Regions from separate parts of the Sediminibacillus dalangtanensis genome, predicted to be linked through region 3. Evidence: riboswitches for the same ligand, from Rfam matches in the RefSeq annotation. Region 3 holds a riboswitch; each other region holds the start of a gene.

Region 1 (5,153 bases), 1.1 Mb from region 3:
ACCAGTTACTTCAGCTATTTCTGGGATGGATAAGTCTTTGTAATAATATAAATAAATAACTTCTCTGTAGCTTTCGGGCAAAGAGAACATAAGACTTTTCATCTCTTCAGATTCTGATTTTTTTATAACCTCATTTTCTGTTAAGGATGAAATAGATTTGATTGCATTCACAAACACACTTTTGGTTTTGACTTTCCGATAATGCCAACTCCTTAAATAATCCTTGCATTGATTGACGGTGATCCGGTATAACCATGTTTTGATGGTTGAATCATAACGAAATTTACCCAAGTTTTCATAACACTTAATGAAAGAATTTTGGACCATATCTTTAGCAGTTTCTTTATCTTTCACATAATTGAATGCTAATCTTACCAAATCATCCCCATGTTTTAACATTATCGCTTCTAAGAAATCTTCTTTTTCTCCTTTTTCCATAACTCCCCTCTTTTCCACCTTTCTTTGCTAACTCCACCTATAGACGATAGCCGAAATCGATTAGTTTCGGAATTAACCAGAAATTTTCTGCCTCTCCTCATCGGTAGAAAGGATTGTGGTATCAAAAATGCACAAACATCATACCCACCTCAATAAAGAAAAGCGCAAGCGCCTGTTCAAAGGAGTACAGGCTAAAGCCGCCACGTCCTGTGGCAACGCTTGCATGACCCACATCGTTTGGTCCTCCGACAAGCTTAAGCAAAGCACCTTGCCGGACCGGAATGTTTACCACCATTGATTCAAAAGAGAAATTGGTTACTTCACAGGTTAAAATAAAAATAAAAAAACCGAACGAGATCGAATAATTAAAATTTCGAATCATCGTTCGGTTTTTTACCCTTTTCAACTATGCTATTGTTACATTTACTGGTTCAAAAATTCATTCAAACTGTTTACCTTATCGGTCTTTTCCCAAGGAAATTCGATATCGGTTCTGCCAAAGTGTCCGTACGCAGCTGTGTTTTGATAAATAGGACGTTTCAAATCAAGCATCTTGATAATACCTGCTGGACGAAGGTCAAATAATTCCCTCACAGCTTTTACTAATTCATTTTCCGTTACTTTCCCTGTACCGAAGGTGTTAATCGATATGGATACTGGTTCTGCCACACCAATGGCGTAAGCAAGCTGGACTTCACAGGACTCGGCTAGTTCCGCTGCCACAATGTTTTTCGCAACATATCGTGCCGCATATGCAGCCGAGCGGTCCACTTTGGTGGCGTCCTTTCCGCTGAATGCGCCGCCTCCATGACGGGCGTATCCCCCGTAAGTATCAACAATGATTTTTCTTCCTGTCAAGCCGGCGTCCCCTTGTGGACCACCGATTACAAACCTGCCTGTTGGATTGATGAAATACTTTGTTTTCTCATCCAGAAACGCTTCCGGCACAATCGGCTTAATGACAAATTCTTTAATGTCCTGTTGAATTTGTTTGAGCTCGATTTCCGGATGATGCTGGGTGGAAATGACGATGGTATCCACTCTTACTGGTTTGTCATTTTCATCATATTCTACTGTCACCTGGGTTTTTCCATCCGGGCGCAAGTAAGGCAGAATGTTTTCCTTTCTGACATCTGACAGACGCTTACTTATTTTATGGGCGAGTGAAATAGGCAGCGGCATTAGCTCTGGCGTTTCATTATTTGCGTACCCGAACATCAGACCCTGGTCACCAGCACCGATTGCTTCGATTTCTTCATCGTAGCTTGTATCTTCGCGTGCTTCCAAAGCCTGATCCACGCCCCCCGCAATATCAGGGGACTGTTCATCGATCGCGGTCAGGACAGCGCAAGTTTCCGCATCAAAGCCATACTTCGCTCTCGTGTACCCAATATTTTTCACTGTCTTACGAACAATGCTTGGAATATCAACATAAGTAGTGGTAGTGATTTCCCCCGATACTAAAACCAGACCGGTAGTAACAGTTGTCTCGCATGCCACACGAGCATCTGGATCACTTGCCAAAATTTCATCTAAAATGGCGTCAGAAATCTGATCACAAATTTTATCGGGGTGTCCTTCTGTAACCGATTCTGAGGTGAATAATCGACGATTTGCAGTCATTCTGCTAAATCCTCCTTCATTTCATCAAATAATACGGAACCGCTCTTTCCTAGGTATGTTATTACAATTTCATTAAGCTGGTGAATTTCCATTCCCGTTAAACTGTTTTTTGTCATCTATACGAATAAAATCATGAGCGCATGGTATTTTACCTCTAATCAAACAAAAAACCTTTCCTTAATAAGGAGAAGGAAAGGAAAATGGCCTTTCTCATCTTATCGTCCAAGGTAAAACCTTGCATCAGGTTGGCACCTTTTCATCTGCATGATGGTTGCCGGGTTTCTTCGGGCCTGTCCCTCCGCCGTCTCTGGATAAGAGAGTATCCGTTCGCACTTTATCGTAACGAAACATGCCGGCAATGTCAATAAATTACCACCTTTTTGGTTGGAATTAACTTATGCTATTGAGGGAGTTTGCACACACCGTTGGTACACTTGTTTTTAAAAATACGATAACGGTTTTTGGCTATCAATCGGTACAGAGGGTCTCCTATCACTTCAGCATACGGCAGGTACATCAGGAATCCCAGCGGTGCAGTTAAAGGACAACGGACAAGCATAAATCGAACAGCTTGGTAACCTGTACTTATTTTCCCATCAGGCTTCACGAGATGGATTTCTCCCCTTATCACTTCCCGTTGTTTACTCGAAACGGTTTGCCTTTTTTCATATTCCTGTAGCGATAGCCATCGAAAAGCGCCAAACCAGTCCAGCAGCTTGATTACTTGTTTTGTCTGCCGGCACAAGTAACAATCGCCATCGTAGAGTACAATTGATTTACGTTCCATATTATCCCGCCTTTTTGAGCTTTTACTAGTCCCTTCCCTTTATTTTAACGAAAATAAAGCAATAGCGGAAATTTTAACGATCACCTTTCATTTTGTAAACCAGTATGTTATATATTAATCATTATGTTATACTATTCGTTATCAAGCTATCAATTTACACAAAGGAAGTGAGCAAGTGAACCCAACAAATGAAAGCGCTTCTAAATTGGGCAAAACGATCCTGCAGAACTGCCAATTCAATCTTTCTACAGAAGCACTGGTAGAAATCATCGAGAAACGCGGCGAAGGAACCATTACTGCCAATGGGGCCGTCAGCGTCACTACCGGAAAATATACCGGACGCTCTCCGAAAGACAAGTTCATTGTAAACGAAGGGGAAGCAGCTGAACAAGTTGACTGGGGTTCTATCAACAAGCCGATGGATAAAAACAGCTTTATCGCCTTGTATGAACGCGTCATGGAGCACCTTCGCTCCCAGGACACGCTTTTTCGCTTTACCGGCTGGGCAGGAGCTGATACAGACTACCGACTTCCGATTGAAGTCATCACCGAATTTGCCTGGCATAACTTGTTTGCCCGACAGCTTTTTATCCGGGAAGACAAAGAGACTGCCGGTAAACATAATGCGTTCACTGTCATTTCCGCTCCCACTTTCAAAGCAAATCCCAAAAGAGATAACACCAATTCAGAGGCTTTCATTATTATTTCTTTTGAAGAAAGAATCATCCTAATTGGCGGCACCGAATATGCAGGGGAAATTAAAAAAGCAGTTTTCTCCGTTATGAATTACTTATTGCCACAACAGGGAGTGCTCCCTATGCACTGTTCCGCCAATACCGGTGATTCAGGAGATACTGCCCTGTTCTTCGGATTATCCGGTACAGGCAAAACGACATTGTCTGCAAATCCTGATCGCTGTCTTATCGGGGATGACGAACATGGGTGGTCACCTAATGGCGTTTTCAACATCGAAGGGGGATGTTATGCCAAGTGCATCGGGCTAAGTGAGGAGAAAGAACCTCAGATATACCATGCCATCAAACATGGTGCTGTTCTGGAGAATGTTTTCTGTCATAACGGAATGCCCGATTACTCCAATACGGAACGGACGGAAAACACAAGGGCTGCTTACCCGTTGGACCATATTGACAATAGCATTTTCCCAAGCAAGGGACCACATCCAAAATCGATTATATTCCTGACTGCCGACGCATTTGGTGTACTCCCTCCAATCAGCAGATTGACAAAGGAACAGGCGATGTATCATTTTCTCAGCGGCTACACCAGTAAACTGGCTGGTACGGAGCGGGGCATCACCGCACCAGAAGCGACTTTTTCCGCCTGCTTCGGTGCACCCTTCCTGCCGCTTGCCCCGGCGGTATATGCCGATATGCTCGGCGACAAGATCGATCAATATGATGCAGACGTTTACCTTATCAATACCGGTTGGATAAAAGGACCTTTCGGTATCGGGGAAAGAATCCCGCTTGTTTATACAAGAGCGATGGTGGACACAGTCCTGAAGCAGCGTCTCGATGGAGTAAACACGGTACCAGATGACTATTTTGGGCTTCATATTCCGGAATCCATTCCTGGTGTTCCGAGCCAATTGCTGAAACCATGGGAATCCTGGGAATCTTATTCCTCTTACCAGGAAAAAGCAGCACAACTTGCAGCTAAGTTTCATGAAAATTTCCGGTCTTTTACAAAAGTAAGCGAGGAAATCAAAAACGCCGGCCCTGTGTACGAGGGATAAATAGATGTAGTGACTCCACGAGCAATCGATTCACACTAAATCCTGCAGAGAAATTTTTTCTCAGCAGGATTTTTTAATTCCTCTTCTCTTCCTCCGAACCATTCCGATGCTCCATAAATAGGAGTACTTTACTAGGAATAGGATTAAGGATAACTTCCGATTCCTTATCCTGTCACCTAAGAAAAATAGCTTCCTTGTTCTTCGCATTTCCAGCTTCTATTCCCCTGGGCATTTCACACACTTTGGGCTTGCGCATACAATAATCCAACCGAATATATTTCAACGAAAGGTTGACCGATATGAAAAGAAACCACTGGCTTAGCTTATTTACACTTGTATGTGTTCTTGCATTAACCGCATGTAGTTCGAACGGAGGAAAAACATCGGTGAAAATCGCCGAGGTTACCCGCAGTATTTTTTATGCTCCTCAATATGTCGCTTTGGAACAAGGGTATTTTGCTGATGAAGGACTGGAAGTCGAGCTGCAGACGACCTGGGGAGGAGATAAAACCATGACGGCATTGTTATCCGATGATGCAGATGTGGCGT
Region 2 (5,153 bases), 1.0 Mb from region 3:
TGAGTTGTATGCTCCAATCAACGGTAAAGTAGTGGAAGTAAACGAAGATCTCGATGATAGCCCTGAATTTGTCAATGAATCTCCATATGAAAAAGCGTGGATGATCGTTGTGGAAACAGAGGACCTTTCACAGGTCGATGAACTGATGAATGCAGATCAATATCAGGAAATGATCGAAGAAGAATAAGCCTCTTCGTATTCGGAGCCTTCTTTTTTATGATATTGCCTATGCCATGCATCAAATAAGAAATAATCAATACAATGATTAAAGAGAGCGAACGCAATCCCTTGTTACCGTAAATGTGACAGGGGATTATTGTTAAGCAAGCTGGCCGCAGTTTTGAACTTACCGACTAAAAGCAGGTGAACGCTATGAATGATGCTGATAAAGTGATTATTGTGGAGGGGCGGACCGACAAGGTACAGATTCAGAAAGTAATCGATGAAAAAATCGAAATTATTTGCACCAACGGTACCTTGGGTGTCGAAAGGCTGGAAGAGCTGTTGATAGAATATGATTTGGATAATAAGGATGTCTTTATACTGGTGGATGAAGATAATGCAGGACATAAATTGCGAAAGCAATTGTCCATCGAACTTCCTCATGCAGAACATATCTATGTAGATAAAACCTTTAGGGAAGTGGCAGCTACTCCTGAGGCGGAATTAGCAGCAGCTCTATTGAGCAGAAGTATAGCGGTGAATCCACTTTATCTATAAGCGGCGAATAAGCCATTTGCAAAACGGAAGAGGGACGGAATCATATGTGGCAAATTAAGAATGAACGCGAATTGAAGGATTTTTCAAAAGGCTTTGTGTTTATTCATACACCTTTTTGCGGGACATGCAAAATGGCTGAGAAAATGCTATTAGTATTAGAACAAATAGAAGAGGTTTCACTTTTCCATGAAATGAATGCCTCTCTTTTTCCAGGTTTCATGCAATCGTATCAAGTAGAAAGTGTTCCCTGTCTGCTAATAGTGGAAAATGGCCGGGTGCAGGAAAAAGTCTACGCTTTTCAGTCATTGATACATATTCAAGAAAAGATGCAGAAATACAGAAATAAAAAGAGCCTAGGACAAAAGAATCGTAACTAAAATGAAAACCGAACGATTTCACCATTCGTTCGGTTTTTTTGATGAGCAAAAAGCCTACCCTTCTCATAAAAAAAGTGCAATTTTCCACTCCGGCAAGGTACTTCGCTTTCAGCGGGCACGGCTTCAGCTAACTTGGCAAAGGATACCGTTTTGTCTAGTTCTGCCTATTGCCGTTACGGATAGAAAGCAAAGCAGCCTGGAAACCAGGAGATTTTTCGTCTTCTTCACTGTTTAGATACCTATCAGCCAATAGAAGAATACGGTTCATTCTTGCCTTGATCATGAGGAAATCAGAGCACAAAAACGTAGCGAAGTATCTTGCCGTAGCGATTCGAAGCACGCATCAAACAACAGGATAAAAAGAGAATATCCAAATATAACCGAACGAATTTGATTGGTATTTAGGATTCGTTCGTTTTTTTGCTTTGGTGGCCATGCTTTTGTCACGGCCTCTTTATTGCACATGCTTACGCTCCAACCAATGTGCCTTTCCTATTTGCAGGAATTACATAGTGGATGGCGAACTACTGTTAAAAGGGAGGCGGTAGATTTGTCAGAACAACTTTTGGTTGAGTGGAAACGACGCCTGGAAAATCGCGATGATTTGTCGCATCTGTATGAGCGAAAGAACTTGGGCATAATTGTGACCGTGGAGGATTACTCTGCTTGGGTAGAAATTCATTCTGGTATGGTTGAACTACATGCTGAACCGCAAAGCTCGTCTGCTGTATCTTTACGACTGGACGTAAAGAAGGACATAGCGGAGAAACTGTTTAACGGAGAGCGGAAGTTGACTGCGTTTCCTGCTGACCTTGCCTCCTGGAAGGGAAGGTACAGGGACTGTTTGCTCTTTGAAACACTACTTTACTTACCTTAATCAAGTTGTCTGCCCAGTGCTTCGACGATGGACAAAAAAGGGGCTTTGTCACCAAACTTATCCGCAATATTGCCCTGCTTGTCAATGATGACAGTAGTGGGAACTCCTTGACAGCGGTACATATCGTAAACGTTTGTCCCTTCATCGGCCAAGGTGGGCTGCTGCAGAAAATTCTTATGAAATGCCTCTGCTTCATCCGGCGAACGCTCTCTCCCGGTCACATTTATAGTCAGCATTTCTACATCCTTTTTATTGATGGTTTTATATAGCTGTTCCTTTTTGGGTAAATCTGCTGCACAGTCAGGGCACCAGGATGCCCAGAAGGTAAGCACGATAACCTTGCCTAGATCTTTTTTCAGTTGATAGGTCTTGTCCGAATTCAATATCGGAAGCTCAAAAATCGGGGCTTTCATCCCACCACTCCTTACTTCTCTGTATGTTATTCTCATTCATCATCCTATCATACCTGAAATTGGAAAACGATTATTGCACTTCTTATTAATGAATTAGCTTGACACCCTACTGTCCTGATGCTAAAATCCTATTTAGCGCTTAAGGAACGACCTAATTAAATATAGCAATCTCTTATCAAGAGAGGTGGAGGGACTGGCCCTTTGAAGCCCGGCAACCGTTAACCAGTTTACTGGTTAAAATGGTGCCAATTCCTGCGAAGCAACGAGCTTTGGCAGATGAGAGAACGTGAAAGTAGTATTACTGCGTCTTTCTGTTCTCTTGTGAACGGAAAGGCGTTTTTTAATGCCCGCTAAAGATATATTAGGTAGTTCGGCAAGTACTGCTGAGGAGGAAGAAAGTTGATCACAATTAAAGGCTTGAAAAAAGTTTATCCGGCCAAGCATCAGGATGTCCTCGCTGTCGATAATCTCAACTTGGAAGTAAGCAAAGGTGAAATATTCGGAGTGATCGGCTACAGCGGTGCTGGTAAAAGCACCTTCATCCGACTGCTTAATCGGCTGGAAGATCCGACTGAAGGACAAATCTATATTGATGGGAAAGAAATTTCCGCAATGAGAAAGCAACAGCTGCGTAAATCACGCCAGGAAATAGGAATGATTTTTCAACATTTCAACTTACTCTGGTCCCGTACCGTTCGTGACAATATTGCTTTTCCTCTGGAAATAGCAGGTATTCCGAAGGGAAAAAGGAGAGCCAGGGTAGATGAACTGATAGAATTAGTCGGACTTAAAGGAAGAGAGGATGCCTATCCTTCCCAATTAAGCGGGGGGCAAAAACAGCGGGTCGGTATTGCCAGAGCGTTGGCCAATAATCCAAAGGTGCTGTTATGTGATGAAGCCACATCGGCGCTTGACCCGGATACGACAGATGCCATTTTGCGGTTGCTTGTGGATATTAATGAAAAATTAGGATTAACCATTATTTTGATTACACACGAGATGCATGTCATTCGCAAGATTTGCCACCGAGTCGCTGTGATGGAGTCTGGCAGAGTAGCAGAGCAAGGCGATGTGTTGGATGTTTTTCTGCATCCGCAACAGCCGGTAACCAAGCGGTTTGTGGAGCAGGTCATGGGGGACAAGGATCAAGAAGAGTCGCTCCATTTACTGGAAAATTATCAGAGCGGGAAAGTCGCCAGGCTTCATTTTGTTGGGGAAACAACCAATCAGGCGTTGATAAGCCAGGTGTCAAAGCAGTTTGATGTGGCTGTCAATATTCTTCAGGGTAAAATAACTCAAACACAAAAAGGGGCATATGGAACCTTGTTTGTCCATATGGATGGCTCTGACGAGGAGATAGCAAGAGCGATTGCCTTTATTAAAACTACCTCTGTTGAAGTGGAGGTGGATGCAGATGCTGAGTGAACTTTTTCCAAACGTGAAAATGGAGGATATTTGGACAGCGATCGGTGAAACATTCTATATGACATTGATATCTCTCGCAGGAACGGTCGTTCTGGGAATCTTGCTGGGACTTCTGTTATTTCTTACAGCCAAAGGTGGTTTGTGGCAGAATAAAATACTGAACTTCCTGGCTGCGGGACTAGTTAATATTTTTCGGGCAATTCCTTTTATTATTTTAATTTTATTGCTTTTCCCGTTCACGGATTTTCTTATCGGCACGATTCGTGGTCCGAAAGCGGCTTTGCCCGCATTGATTATCGGTTCTGCACCGTTCTATGCAAGGTTGGTGGAAATCGGCCTGAAGGAAGTAGATAAAGGTGTAGTGGAAGCTGCAAAAGCGATGGGAGCAAAAACGCACACGATCATTTTCAAGGTTCTGATTCCGGAATCAATACCTGCTCTGGTATCCGGGATTACCGTAACAGCAATTGCTTTAATCGGTTATACGGCTGTTGCCGGAGTGATTGGCGCCGGGGGACTTGGGGACTTTGCGTACTTTTACGGTTTTCAACGGCACGATTTTGACGTGGTGTTTGTCTGTACCGTATTAATCGTAATAATTGTATTTATTTTTCAATTTATCGGCGATTATATCGCAAATAAATTAGATAAAAGATAAGGCAATTTCCATTATACAGTTATCCTGTAGCGGAACGTAGCAATACCGCAGGTGGAAATGGTCAAAATTATAACCAAAAAAGGAGAAATGAACTCATGAAAAAGTACTTATTTTTGTTACTAACTGCTGCAATCCTTGCAGTGTTGGCTGCTTGCGGCAGCTCGGATGAAGGTGAATCGGGTGAAAGTACATCTGGTGAGGGAAGCGAAACAGCAGAAATCAAAGTAGGGGCATCCAGTACGCCTCACGCAGAAATATTGGAACAAGCAAAACCATTGCTGGAAGAGCAAGGTGTTACCCTTACGATTGAAGAATACCAGGACTATGTCTTACCTAACCAGGATTTAGAGGATGGCGAAATCGATGCCAACTATTTTCAGCATAAGCCATATTTGCAAGATCAGATTAACGAATTCGGATATGACTTTGTCAGCCTAGGCGGTGTTCATGTCGAGCCGATGGGTGTATACTCCAAGAACATCTCCAGCATCGATGAGATACCAGAAGGAACAGAAGTGATCATCAGCCGTTCTGTAGCCGACCATGGACGTATTCTCAGCCTGTTTGAAGCAAACGGCTTGATTAAACTGGATGAAAGTGTAGACAAAGTTAGTGCCACAACGGACGACATTGTGGAAAATCCAAAGAATTTGACTTTTTCACCGGACGTGGATGCTGCTACG
Region 3 (5,153 bases):
AGCCGTTCAACCGGGAAGGTTCAAAGCCATTGTTAACCCAAGTACCTGATAAACAAAAGTTAAAACAGCAACTACTGCAGACAATAAAAGGCTATACCGCTGCAAATCACCAAACGATCGCTGTCATATGCAAAACGATGGAGGAGAGCCGGGAGGCGTATCAATTATTACGCGAGGAAACAGAAGCAAAGCTGATGGATGAAGAAACGCACACCTTTCAAAAAGGGCTGCTTGTGATACCTGCTTATCTGGCAAAAGGAATTGAGTTTGATGCGGCGATTATCTATAATGCTTCCGCTGCTCAATATTACCGGGAACTGGAGCGGAATTTGCTTTACACGGCATGTACGAGGGCGATGCATGAACTGGCTGTGTTCTCGATCGGTCCAGTGTCCGCCTTTTTGCAACAGCTACCGGAAGACTTGTATGACAGGGCTTAGGCAAGAGAAATCTAACCATTTCCGTCCGAATTGGGCGTCAGCCAAAACAAGCACACTTTTCCTAGACTTTATTGTTTCGTCTTGAGAGTTGATAGAAACTATGCAGTAACTTTAATGGGAAGCTCCGTTGCCTATTCAAAAAGCGTGTTACCCACCGCTTCGGTAGCATACTTCGCTTTCCGCGGACACGGCTTCAGCTAACTTGGTAAAGAAAACCGCTTTACCAAGTGGATCTTCAGCTCGCGCTGTTCCCGCTGGAGTCTTCGTATGCTACCTGCGCTAAGAAGTTTGCTGATTATCGCAGGCATTAAACCTCTTAATAAAACGCTTGTGAGGATATGTACGTCTTTTCCTCTTCTCTCGGTCTTTCTGCTTGTTTTCCTAGAAATGTCTTTTGATAAGATGTTTCATGCTATTGAATGAAGAAAAATATGTCTAGTATACTCGCTTAAAAACAGGAAGCTATTCCTAGCTGAGGAAATACCCGGAGACTCCTGCGGGAGCAAAGGCCTCGGAGAGATCCCGCAGAGCGTTAGCTCGAGGAAGCTCACCAGCCGCCCGCGGAAAGCGTAGGGTATTTCCTCAGCGCTGTTCTCCAACCTAAATAAAGGCCGGATGTCAGGAAGACACATTCAAGTTAATTCACAGTTTATAGGTTTTATGAAAAACAAAATCAATGTAATTAGGGAAATCAACCAGTTGCAATTAACCCGAGTTATTTGATAAGATTACTTCAACCGAATAACGATTCTTATGAAGAGAGGCGGAGGGAAAGGCCCGATGAAGCCCGGCAACCCACTGATAATTCAGGAAGGTGCCAAATCCTGCAGAGTAAATGTACTCTGAGAGATAAGAAGCAGATTGACAAAAAAGCCTTCTTCCTCTCCGGGAGAAGGCTTTTTTATAACACTCGGTTTCGACTAAGGTCTTATTCGGAAACAAAAAATCATTAGTATTCAGGCAGGGGAGAGATAACATGAAGTATGGATTTTGGCTGCCGATTTTCGGCGGATGGTTGCGAAACGTAGAGGATGAACAGATGCCCCCAACCTTTGATTATGCCAAACAAGTGATTCAGTCAGCAGAAAAATGGGGCTATGATACCACGCTGATTGCTGAGTTATATTTAAACGACATAAAAGGAATCGATGCCGATTCCCTGGAAGCATGGTCGACAGCAGCCGGACTGGCAGCAGTGACGGAAAAAATTGAAATCATGACCGCGGTACGTCCCGGGTTCCACAATCCTGCTGTAGCAGCAAAAATGGCAGCGAACATTGATCATATCAGTAACGGCCGGTTCACACTGAACGTTGTCTCAGCGTGGTGGGAAGAAGAAGCGAAACAATATGGTGGAGCGTTTACCGCTCACGATGAGCGGTATGACCGGACAGAAGAATTTCTGGATGTGTTAAAAGGGATGTGGCAGGAAGAGACATTCTCTTACCATGGCAACTATTATGAAGTGAACAATGCCAAGCTGGCTCCCAAGCCGGTTCAAAAACCTTATCCGACTGTGTATGCGGGAGGCGAAAGCGACCGTGGCAAACAGGCGATTGTCGATTCCTGTGACGCTTATGTCATGCACGGAGGCACGGTCGATGAAATTGCAAGCAAGATAGCGGAAATGAAGGTTCGGCGGGAAGAAGCCGGCCAGCCAGCATTCCACTCGTTTGGTATGGCGGCTTATGTAATTTGCCGAGACACTGAGGAAGAAGCACTGGAAGAATGGAGACGAATTACCGATGTGAAGGATACGGCTGGATATGCCGGTTACCAGGATTTTATCAGCAAGTCACAGCTGGAGCAGCAGGTGAAACGGAACGATTACTCGGTTTCGAATCGGGGTCTTCGTCCAAATTTAATTGGTACACCGGAACAAATTGCGGAACGGATCGCGGCATATGAAGAAGCAGGATTGGATTTACTGTTATTGCAGTTTTCCCCGCAACTTGAAGAGATGAAACGTTTTTCAGAACAAGTGATGCCGCTTGTGGAGGAAAAAAGACGCCAGTTATTTAAATAAAAAGACGCCAGTTATTTAAATAACTTGAAACGAAACCACACCAAGGAGAGGAGACGGCAGAATGAGCAAAGTATATGTAATCCATGAAAACAGTGAGTGGACCGAACACCTGACCAAACGATTGGAGGAGCTGGAGGTTCCTTATGAAGAATGGTTTTTAGACCAGGGGATGGTCGATTTAACAGAAGAACCACCCGAAGGGATCTTTTATAGCCGGATTAGTGCTTCATCCCATACAAGAGATCATCGATATGCCCCTGAATTGACGGAGGCGGTTTTAGCATGGCTGGAGCGACACGGGCGCACGGTGATCAATGGCAGCAGTGCACTTCGACTTGAATTGAGCAAGGTCAATCAGTATATGGCGTTGAATGAAGCGGGAATCCGTACTCCGAAAACGCTGGCAGCTGTCGGCAAGGAGCAGATTGTGGATGCGGCTGAAAAACTCAATGCAGCATCATTCATCACGAAACACAACAGGGCAGGAAAAGGGTTGGGAGTTCAGTTGTTCCATACCATCGACGGATTGAAGGAGTACTTGGATGGCCCCGATTTTGATGAGCCGGTCGATGGCATCACCCTTGTTCAGGAATATATACAGGCACCCGAGCCATATATTACCCGCTGTGAATTCATCGACGGAAAGTTTCTATACGCTGTTCAGGTCGATACGTCGGAAGGATTCGAATTATGTCCTGCAGATGCCTGCACAATCGATGACTTGTTCTGCCCAGTGGGAGAACAACCGGAGGATCAATCAAAGTTCCGCATTGTGGAGAATTTCAACGAGCCGATTATTGAAAAGTATGAACAATTCCTGGCGGACAATGGTATCCGGGTGGCAGGGATTGAGTTCATTTTCAATCAAGATGGAGAGCTTTTCACTTATGACGTCAATACAAACACCAATTATAATTCCGAAGCAGAAGCCAAAGCAGACAAGTATGGCATGCTGGAAATGGCAAGGTTTTTGAAGCGGGAGTTGGAAGCAGTGCAACAGAAAAACGCTGTTTCTATCTAAATAGCAGCATGAATTGGTTATATTCCACCCAGGGGTGTTTTCTTGCATCTATCTTTATGATTATAAACAGGCGGGAGAAGGCTTTGGCTGAATGCTACGGCTCATCCATTCTGATTTGAGAAATTTTGCCAGGATGAATAATCTTTAAAGACCCAAAATAATCCTGTCTTTCAATTTTCATAAGAACATTTAGCTTCACAAATTTATTCTCGGGGCCTTAGAGGGATAAGAAAGATCACGGTTTCTCTAGAATCTGAAAGGGGTTATCCATCGTTTCTCGGATAACCCCTTTTGTCCTGTATAGGAAATGATAAATTTGACTGTCTGTGGAAAATTATTGGCTGAACCAGCCACGTCCAGCTCCAGCGCCTACCCCCTCGAGGTCTTAAGCCCACCCTCTGTGTGGCAAAAAGCGCCACGCCGAGGCTGTTCTTAAGCTTGTCGGAGGCCCCGACGATGTGGGTCATGCAGGCGTTGCCACAGGACGTGGCGGCTCTAGCCTGTACTCCTTTAAACAGGCGCTTGCGCCTTTGTCCTGTTTATTATATTTGACGAATGTTTGAAAGAAACCCTATAATATTTAATATCTTTGGCAAACTAAGAAAGGACGTGGACCGTTTTCCTTTAGCAGTAAAAATCGAATGAAAAAGACACTTTAGACACAGCAAAAAATTCAGAGAGCAAGCCGATGGTTTTCGGACTTGAAAATTATTCGATTTTTAAATGGTATGATCATAAATTCTATAGCAGAATAATTTCCCATCCAATGGTCTGCAATGATGACAGATAGAGAGAGGGAAGCGTTATTGTAGGCACTTGCTCCTTAACTTTCAGGAGGAAAAAAGTGCGACAAGATAAAAAAACAAGTTTGAATAACAAAACGGACAATCCCGTTTTTATCGTAAGTGGAGGACTGCTACTTTTATTTGTCCTTTTATCACTGATGAATTTAGATATGGTTGGGGGCTGGATTACAGCATCCTTCAACGTTTCTGCCAAATATTTCGGTTCTTACTGGCAGCTGCTGCTGTTAGCGAATTTGCTTATTGGCTTAGGCTTGGCCGTTTCCAAGTATGGAAAGGTAAGGTTAGGTAATAAAGCGAAGCCGGAAAATAGTTATTTCCGCTGGATTGCCATGATTTTATGTACATTAATGGCCAGTGGAGGTGTGTTTTGGGCGGCTTCTGAACCGATGTATCACTTTATTACGAATCCCCCGTTGTTTGAAGACAACTCCTCGACCATGGCAGGTATCGACCCTGCATTAGCACAAAGTTTCATGCATTGGGGTTTTATGGCTTGGGCGATTTTGGGAACTCTGGCAACCATCGTTCTCATGTATGCTCATTATCATAAAGGTTATCCGTTGAAACCGAGGGCGATGCTTTACCCGCTGTTTGGTGAAAAAATCTTTCAAAAGAGTGTAGTCGGCACAGTAGCCGACATTGTTTCGATTGTGGCGGTTGCAGCCGGTACCATGGGACCAATCGGTTTTCTCGGTATGCAGCTGACCTATGGTTTGCATTCCTTGTTCGGAGTGCCGAATAACTTGGTAACAAATATCATTGTTATTTCCGTTCTCGTCGTGATAGCAGCGATTTCAGTTGCAACAGGTGTTGATCGCGGTATTCAATTCCTGAGCCGGATGAATGTCAGTTTGACTGTT

Evidence for each region. A riboswitch is a leader RNA that binds a small molecule or an ion and turns the genes downstream of it on or off. The one in region 3 is predicted to bind S-adenosylmethionine.
Region 1: linked by a shared signal. The riboswitch ahead of metK (methionine adenosyltransferase) and the one ahead of ERJ70_RS18160 (LLM class flavin-dependent oxidoreductase) in region 3 are both predicted to bind S-adenosylmethionine.
Region 2: linked by a shared signal. The riboswitch ahead of ERJ70_RS13580 (methionine ABC transporter ATP-binding protein) and the one ahead of ERJ70_RS18160 (LLM class flavin-dependent oxidoreductase) in region 3 are both predicted to bind S-adenosylmethionine.

Annotation. Positions count from the first base shown of each region.
Region 1 is NZ_CP046956.1:2,619,400-2,624,552, forward strand. Features, by position in the region: gene ERJ70_RS13150 (sigma-70 family RNA polymerase sigma factor) at 1-438, opposite strand, end outside; gene ERJ70_RS13155 (hypothetical protein) at 560-820, opposite strand; gene metK (methionine adenosyltransferase) at 862-2,061, opposite strand; SAM riboswitch class I at 2,274-2,379, opposite strand; gene ERJ70_RS13165 (thiol-disulfide oxidoreductase DCC family protein) at 2,462-2,848, opposite strand; gene pckA (phosphoenolpyruvate carboxykinase (ATP)) at 3,024-4,604, shown strand; gene ERJ70_RS13175 (ABC transporter substrate-binding protein) at 4,904-5,153, shown strand, end outside.
Region 2 is NZ_CP046956.1:2,700,561-2,705,713, reverse strand. Features, by position in the region: gene gcvH (glycine cleavage system protein GcvH) at 1-187, shown strand, start outside; gene ERJ70_RS13600 (toprim domain-containing protein) at 373-720, shown strand; gene ERJ70_RS13595 (thioredoxin family protein) at 792-1,097, shown strand; gene ERJ70_RS13590 (hypothetical protein) at 1,648-1,974, shown strand; gene ERJ70_RS13585 (TlpA family protein disulfide reductase) at 1,971-2,387, opposite strand; SAM riboswitch class I at 2,557-2,670, shown strand; gene ERJ70_RS13580 (methionine ABC transporter ATP-binding protein) at 2,787-3,812, shown strand; gene ERJ70_RS13575 (methionine ABC transporter permease) at 3,802-4,470, shown strand; gene ERJ70_RS13570 (MetQ/NlpA family ABC transporter substrate-binding protein) at 4,566-5,153, shown strand, end outside.
Region 3 is NZ_CP046956.1:3,714,289-3,719,441, reverse strand. Features, by position in the region: gene helD (RNA polymerase recycling motor HelD) at 1-440, shown strand, start outside; SAM riboswitch class I at 1,189-1,296, shown strand; gene ERJ70_RS18160 (LLM class flavin-dependent oxidoreductase) at 1,417-2,466, shown strand; gene ERJ70_RS18155 (ATP-grasp domain-containing protein) at 2,528-3,487, shown strand; gene ERJ70_RS18150 (BCCT family transporter) at 4,332-5,153, shown strand, end outside.